2 regions of the Cytobacillus sp. FSL K6-0265 genome follow, and region 1 is predicted to be linked to the other one. Evidence: riboswitches for the same ligand, from Rfam matches in the RefSeq annotation. Region 1 holds a riboswitch; the other holds the start of a gene.
What was found. A riboswitch is a leader RNA that binds a small molecule or an ion and turns the genes downstream of it on or off. The one in region 1 is predicted to bind thiamine pyrophosphate.

Region 2: linked by a shared signal. The riboswitch ahead of tenA (thiaminase II) and the one ahead of thiT (energy-coupled thiamine transporter ThiT) in region 1 are both predicted to bind thiamine pyrophosphate.

The regions. Positions count from the first base shown of each region.
Region 1 is NZ_JBBOPE010000001.1:295,420-299,704, reverse strand. It holds gene MHH73_RS01600 (M23 family metallopeptidase) at 226-1,200, opposite strand; gene MHH73_RS01595 (hypothetical protein) at 1,224-1,463, opposite strand; TPP riboswitch at 1,600-1,704, shown strand; gene thiT (energy-coupled thiamine transporter ThiT) at 1,809-2,387, shown strand; gene sigY (RNA polymerase sigma factor SigY) at 2,739-3,296, shown strand; gene MHH73_RS01580 (YxlC family protein) at 3,250-3,609, shown strand; gene MHH73_RS01575 (sigma-Y antisigma factor component) at 3,596-3,814, shown strand; gene MHH73_RS01570 (YbjQ family protein) at 3,795-4,109, shown strand.
Region 2 is NZ_JBBOPE010000001.1:2,495,521-2,499,805, reverse strand. It holds gene trhA (PAQR family membrane homeostasis protein TrhA) at 1-441, opposite strand, end outside; TPP riboswitch at 800-906, shown strand; gene tenA (thiaminase II) at 1,027-1,716, shown strand; gene MHH73_RS12650 (MFS transporter) at 2,011-3,291, shown strand; gene MHH73_RS12645 (hypothetical protein) at 3,293-3,427, opposite strand; gene MHH73_RS12640 (peptidoglycan D,D-transpeptidase FtsI family protein) at 3,592-4,285, shown strand, end outside.

The DNA.
Region 1 (4,285 bases):
ATCTGCAACCTATTATTTAAATACATCTAAAGGAAGTTACCAAAAGAACGAACTTGAACCACATTACCCAGTTATTAGTTGATGCGTTAAAAAACGGCACTAAGTCTTACGAAAAGAGCAACAATCATTATCAAACCACTTATTTTTGTGATTTAAACAAACGTTTGATTGAATTGTGCGGGCGAGGGAGATCCGTACAAGTGACTCCCTGTAACCGTATTTCCCCTATTTAAATAGCTGGATAATTGCTCGCGGAACGGCAAAAACATAGTCTGCTATTGTCATCGTATTTTCGACCTTGTCGAACTTCTCTTCGAATCGATCACGATATTTCGTTAAATGATTCGTTACGATCTCTCCTTGAATCGGTTCCACACCATTTTTAAAACGAATGCGAACTGATTTTCCTTTACGAAGATCTCCTGAATCCATGATTTGAAAATGGATATGCGCTTCAGATGAGTTGCCTGAGTTCCCACATTTGCCAAGTAATTGCTTTTGAAGAACTTCCTCTCCTTCTTGGACAATGATACTGTCTTTTTTAAAATGAGCAATCATACTATATTCCTTATGCGCATGCTCAATTACAATATAGTTGCCTGGCGGATGCTCTTCATCCATCTGCCCTGGAATATTATCATCAAGACCATCAACCACTTTTATTACTTTGCCATCTTGAGGGGCGATAATTTCCTCTGCAAATGCGTAATAACTCTCATTTTTTTCAGGCCGACCACTATATGTAGAACCATCCTTCACCTTTATTAAATCATACGCGTATCTTTGATGTTCATAAGCGTAATGATAATTAATAAATTCATTTGTACCACCCCAGAATACAAACCATTCATCCATCACTGGCATAATGTATTCATTCTTTGTATAGACCTTATCAGTTTCTGGAAAGACAAAGTAAGGTTTCATATAGAAACTGACAATTGTATTTTTATCATCAAATCCAACCACTACTGCTTTTGCTTTTGAGTGATCTACCCATACGAACTGATCAATACCTAAGACATTCGTCCGTGACATAAGCTGATAACTACGCACACCTTCGTTAAAGGCTGCGCTCATCTCAATAAATTCTGATAATGAAACCATGCCTTGAAACACTTTTGAAGTGGCTTGGTAAATTTCCTTATACTCTGCTCTTAACCAATAATCTATAAACCTATCAGGATCCATTGACCCGACCATACCCTCTACCCCCGTAAGTTTTATTAAGATGAAAAAATTAAACGATTCTCAAGAAATATTTTGCAATTAACAGTAAAGAAACCGCCTATAGTTACTTTAATTCTACGTGAATCTTCTAACTTACCTTTCAAACCTCCCCTTAATGCTAGACCTAAATTTTCATCCTGTAATTCGCCATTTACATACAACTTTTCTCCGTTAATCCAATAATTTTCGATTACTATATGATTTCCATGATGGTTTACTTCAAAAACCTTCTTCATATAAATCACTCCTTGATTATTCTACGACTATCTAGGGAATAAGTTTCACAAATAATCTGTTTTTTCTCTTACCAATAAAAAGATTCTTGAATTCTGAGGAAAGTCATAGTATATTCTTACCGAGGATTAAATTTAATACTTCCACAAGGGGAGCCTAATATGGCTGAGAGTGAGCGAGTTCGTTCTGACCCTAAGAACCTGTTAGATAATGCTAGCGTAGGGATCGTGGTTTTGGATATGAGCAATACTAGGCATCCATCACCGCCTATGTATTGCTTTTTTTCATGACAAAAAGTAATACAGGTTTACTCGTTCGCTTCTCTTTTTCGGAGAAGGAGGAAAAACATGAAACAAAATAAAACACTTTTTATGGTGGAAATCGCTATATTTGCAGCTTTGGCATTATTACTCGATTTTCTTTCGGGACTACTAATGGGTAGATTTTGGCCACAAGGTGGGTCCATCTCACTTGCTATGGTACCGGTTTTCTTAATGGCCTTTCGTTGGGGTATTAAAGGCGGTGTCTTAACGGGCTTACTATTAGGAGGCCTACAAATCTTAACAGGAGCTGTTCCTTTTCATTTCGCCTCATGGATTATTGACTATTTCGTAGCCTTTGCTGTTGTCGGACTCGCAGGCATCTATATGAATAAAGTTGTGCAAAATTATCAAGACGGCCAATTTGCCAAAGCAAATATGTATGTTATTATTGGCGTTTTCTTAGGAAGTTTCTTACGCTTCTTATGCCATTATTTATCAGGCATTATCCTATTTGGCGCCTATGCCCCGGCTGATCAACCTGTCGCACTGTATTCACTCGTATATAACGGAACATACATGCTACCTACCTTTATCGTATGTGCTCTCGTTGTTGTCACACTCTACACAACAGCTAATAAAGTACTTTTGAAAAAAGCATATTAATGACTTAGAGGCTCTGGGGAAACTCAGAGCCTTTTTTCGCAAGATAGGCGAGAAATTCAGTCTACTCGTTCATCAAGAATAATTCCCTATAAAAAAGCATAGCTATGCAAAAACTCAATTTCTGTTGTCGCTCACCCTTCTATTTGCAGATTCATATGCAAGCACTTTGCTAAAATTTCTACATACCAGAGAGATGTTCACCATAAAGAGATACTTTCCAAAACAAGTACCACATAACCACTATCGATCAAAAAGAGCCATTCCATCCTTTTAAAAAAATTTTATTTTTCGTGAACGAAAGGAGAACACTAAACGTCATAATAGTAAATCCAAAGAAAAGGGGGGCAAAGTTTGGAAGAGAAAAAGTGGATTAAAGCAGCGAAAAAAGGCGATAGCCAAGCGTTAGCTCACTTATTTAAAGAGAGTTATCCCCTTCTTGTTCACTATTTAATGAAGCTCACCCTTAATCGAGAAGAAGCGGAGGATTTGGCACAAGAAACGATGACAAAAGCGATTGAAAAATTAAATCAGTTTCAGGGGAAATCGAAATTCTCCACTTGGCTCATATCCATTGGTACAAAATTATATATCGATCAAAAAAGGCGCCAGAAGCGAGCTGATGCTTTTAAAGCACAACATATGCGGAAATTAAAATGGCAGGCACAGTCACAAAATGAGGATTGGGATTTCTTATTAGCTTCTCTCGGTGAATTAGAAGATGAATTAAGAGTGCCGATTATTTTAAAACATTATTATGGCTATGCCTATGATGAGATTGGCAAAATGCTCGGAATCGCTGAAGGAACAGTAAAATCAAGAGTTCACCGCGGAATTAAAACCATTCGAAAGGAGTTGGATGAAGATGAGAAAGGGCCAGGAACAATGGAAAACCCGATCAAACAAGGATGAAGAAGATTTTTCAAAAGAAATAAAGCGTTCTTTTGCAAAGTTTGAGGAAAATAACCCCATCTCTACTCCTAGTAAAGATTGGTTTGAAAAAATGGTCATCGAAGAAAAGGGAGCAGCCAGCAGAAAGTGGCGAAAAGAATTACTCTTATTCAGCGGAATAGCAACACTCATTCTCGTTTTATTTTTTACAACATTAACCCAAATACCAGTTGTCTTTATAACATTACAAGGTCTTACAGTCCTTCTTGTCATTTGTTATACCTTGCTGCAAATCCAAAAACATAGAGAGAAGGTGCAACATGGAGAATATTGATTTCTATTTACTATTCTTTGTAGCTATTATTTTACTATCACAAAGTATCTTTCTATTTACCAATGCGAAGAAAAATGGGATGAATCATTGGTTCTGGGGTATTATCGCCTTAATTCAAGCACCAGTACCACTCATTTTCTATTTCATCGTAAGAAACGTTCGTAGAAAAGAGGAGGATGAATTGAATGATTATCGTGACTACTGAAACGATACCAGGTAAAGAAATTAAAGAGTTAAAGGGTTTTGTAAGAGGCAATTCCGTCCAATCGAAACATATTGGAAAAGATATTGTGGCCGTATTACGTACAATTGTCGGTGGAGAAGTCTCTGAATATACAGACATGATGACTGAATCTCGCCAAAAGGCGATTGGACGCATGGTTGAGCATGCCAAAGAAAAAGGAGCAAATGCGATTATCGGTGTACGTTTAGAAACGTCAGCCATAATGGCCAATGCGAGTGAAATTTTGGCTTATGGTACGGCGGTGTATGTGGAGTAAACAAGATATATATTTGTTGGCTGTCGATTTCTCGACAGCTTTTCTGCGGAGTAACTTATATCTATTCAGAATAAGGATTGGGCAAATTCCTAACCCCTAATTCTAACGCTTAAGCCTCCGCTGCTGAATCATTCTTTTAATATCATAGCAAGCAAATGTCCCACAAATAATAATAC
Region 2 (4,285 bases), 2.2 Mb from region 1:
TATAATTAGCCAGCCCATCAAAACATATAGTAATGTCGAGAGGACTAAAAATTTTTTAACAAAAAAACATTTAAAAACCGTACCTGCAATTGCTAGTCCCCAAACAAGACCAAATAAAGTCCATCCTAAGGGACCTTTAACAGTTATAAATAAAAACGGTGTGAACGTTCCTGCAATAAAAAAGTAAATGGAAGAATGATCGAGAATCTCAAATACATCTTTTGCTTTGCCTGCTGGTAAACTATGTAGCAAAGTAGATGAGAAATATAAAATAACCATCGTTATACCAAATAGAACAAAGCTGACAATATGCCAAGCTGTTCCATATAAGGATGAGAAAACAGTTAAAATTACAAGAGCCGCAATACTTAATAGTGCACCAACTCCGTGAACAATCGCGTTGGCGATTTCTTCCCCTTTTGAAAAAATATGTGTTTCCAATAGTATTCACCCATTCTTTACCCAATATCATAATTCTAGTATAAACCTATTTTAAGATGATAAAAAGTCGAATGGTTTCATTAGAAAGAAAAACTTCACTAAATTGAGAAGGTAAAGCGTCGAAAGGTCGAGATTTTTAAGTGGTTAATACCTGAGGTTATCGTTACTTTTAGTCAATGCCAATTTAGTGTTACGCGATTTGAAGTGTTAACGATACAACAACATTTCATCCAACTCACTTAAACATGATAACTGAAAGAGAAGCATGACATTACTCATTACTATACTTCAAGATGCTTTTCATTTAAGTTGACATTTTTTGATAAGATGATAACATAACGATGACAGCATAATTACATAAATCCACTAGGGGTGCCTTTAAAAGGCTGAGATTAAAGTGTAACTTTAAGACTCTTAGAACCTGATCTGATTGATACCAGCGTAGGGAAGTGGCGTATATAAATTTAGTTAACGTAATATAACTAAATGAATAATGTATACAGTAGCCACTTTCTTTAAGGAAGTGGTTTTTTCGCTTTTCTGGATTTTTTATGCTCATTAAAAAAGAGAGAAGAGGTAGAAATGATGGCAACAAAAGAAACGTTTACACAAATGTTAAGGAAAGAAGTACATGATATTTGGGAAGCTAATTTTGAACACCCTTTTGTCAAAGGAATCGCTAAGGGAGATTTACCAATTGAGTGTTTCCGCTTTTACGTGTTACAAGATTCTTACTATTTATCACATTTTGCACGTGTGCAAGCAATCGCTGCTTCTAAAGCGGAGAATTTATATATGACTTCGAGAATGGCTTCACATGCGCAAGGGACTTATGAAGCAGAACTAGGGTTACATAACAAATTTATGGAGTTATTAAAAGTTTCAGAAGAAGAGCTAAACCAGTTTAGACCAGCTCCTACTGCCTATGCCTATACATCCCATTTATACCGAGTAGCAGAGACAGGTACAGTTGGCGAGGTCATCGCTAGTTTGCTTCCATGTTACTGGATTTATTATGATATTGGACAGAGCTTTAAAGGGGCAAAACCAAAAGAAGAAATTTATCGTACATGGATTGATACTTACGGTGGAGAATGGTTTGTTAAACTTGTACTGGAACAAATTCACCACCTTGATCGGCTTGCTGAACTTGCATCTGAAACAGAAAAAGAAAAAATGAAATCTGCATTTACCATCAGCTGTCAATATGAATTAGCTTTTTGGGAAATGGCGTATACTCAAGAAAAGTGGTTAACTGATAAAACATATGCATAAAACATCATAAGATAAAGAGGGAATAGTGTTAACAGAATAAGGTTCATTCTTATTAACTTTATTCTGTTAACATCAAATCCCTATTCTCGTCGTAATATTAGGTTTGTTATGGAATAAGGCAATCTACAAATATGGCAGATTTTCTTTCACAAAAAAGTTCGCTCTTCCCCAACTACTCATCTCGTCTATAGAAAGATGACTCCACCCTCATAGATAGAAAAACTTCCTATATATATATAATGTCAATAAGCGTATAATGAAAGACGAATGTTAAATTAAGGAAGGCGTTTAATTATGAATAAACAACAAAGTAAGTACAGATGGGTTGTATTTGGTGTTTTACTTTTAGCCTATTTATTTATGGTAAGTCAAAGAACGGCACCTGGTTTAATAACAGATCAATTAATGGAAGAATTTCATTTAACGGCTGCAACGATTGGCTTGATAACGAGTATTCAATTTTTTGCTTATGCTGGATTGCAAATTCCCATCGGATTATTTTCTGATCGATTTGGTCCAAATGTATTTCTTGTCGTTGGAACGCTGCTTAACGGACTTGGTACCATTCTATATAGTTTGGTAGATAATAGTTATATGTTAATCTTTGCTAGATTATTATGTGGAATTGGCGATGCTACTATATGGGTCAATTTAGTTCTTGTGCTAAGCATTTGGTTCAAGCAGCAAGAATTTTCAATGCTTGTAGGATTTGCCGGAATGACAGGTAGTTTAGGTTTCTTATTAGCAACCGTCCCTTTTAGTTCGACCATTGCTTTACTAGGGTGGCGAATGCCATTTTTAATTGTTGGCATCTTAATATTCATCCTTGGTATGGGACTTTATATTGTTTTAATAAAATATCCCAGGAAGAAATTTTATATGGCAGATGAAAAAAACCAAAAAGAAACAAATGAACCGTTACTAGTCATCATAAGAAGATTACTTGTCAATCGTCAAGCTTGGGCGACATTCCTTTGTCATTTTGGTGTAGTAGGCACGTATATCGGCTTTATTGGCTCTTGGGCTGTTCCTTATGGTATGGAGGTTTACGGCTTATCAAGATCTAATGCAAGTGAAGTAATAATGTACGGATTATTTGGTGCCATTATAGGAGCTCCATTAACGAGCTATCTATCTACTTTTTTTGACAAAGTCAAATTACCTTATGTCTTTGTGCATCTGCTGTCGGTTTCTGCTTGGATTACCTTAGTATGGATGGGCGGGGAGCCACCGTATTTATTATTCATCCTTTTATTCGTGTTAATTGGTTATGCAAATGGTGCCAGTACGCTAACTTTTACAGTCGTTAGGCAGTCCTTTCATATAAAAGAAGTGGGGCTTATTTCTGGTTTTGCCAATACGGGTGGCTTTCTTAGCGCAGTGTTGCTGCCAGCACTTTTTGGAAAAGTATTGGACTATTTTGCTCTGTCTGACTTAGCAACTGCTTATCAATATGGACTGTATATTCCTTTAAGCTTTGCGATTATTGGGTTAATTGGTGTATTTATGTTATATGAGCCAGCAGTTTATCGTCAAAAACTACAAAAGAGTGAAATGGAAAAATCGGTTGGTTAACTTAACAATCGATTTTTTGTTTAGCCGCTAAAAAAGAAGAAGAATAATCACTTAAAAGAAAGGTAAGTGGATACCTGATTTGTTCATTATCTATCGTCTTTATAGAAAATGTTACTGGTAGTGTAAAATTGATCATTTTTATCAAATACCTCTTCATACCAATTGTAAAAAATGGATATTTGTTGTAAGATAGTTTATATTATTAATCTAATTTTAATAGTTTACATATTTTCGAAATATTGTAGTTACATATAGTAATAATTAAGAAGATTCATACTTTGATGATTGGTTGTGTTGATGATGGCGGGAGAGCAAAAAAGACAGAAACGAAATAAAAAAATGGTTTTTCGGATTAATGTAATGTTTTTTGCAGTATTTATACTCTTTTCGATTCTAATCTTCCGCTTAGGTATTGTTCAAATTGTTTACGGGGAGAATTATAAAAAAGAGATTGAACGGGAAGTGGAGGTGCCAGTTACAAGCACAGCACCTAGGGGGCAGATTTATGATAGTAAAGGTAGACTGGTTGTAGGGAATAAACCTCAATTAGCAATAAGTTATACACGCTCGCAATCTACTACACAAGAAGAAATGATTCAGACATCAGAGCTATTAGCCAAAATGATTAAAAAAGACTCGGAAGAAGACTTGAAGGCAATTACTGAAAGAGATAAACAAGACTTTTGGATCATAAAGTATCCAAATGAAGCAGCAGAAAAAGTATCAGACAAAGAAAAAGATGAATTGCAGGCAAGTGATTTGTCATCGAAAGAAGTAGATGAAGAAATATATAAACGAACGAGGGAACGAATAACAGAAGAAGAATTGAATGCTTTTAAGAAGGATGAACTAGAAGTTTTAGCAATCTTTCGAGAAATGGCAAGTAGTCGAATGTTGACACCTCATTTTATTAAGAACAAAAATGTCAATGAAGATGAATTTGCCCTTGTTAGTGAGAATCTTCATTTATTACCTGGCATTGATACAACAGTAG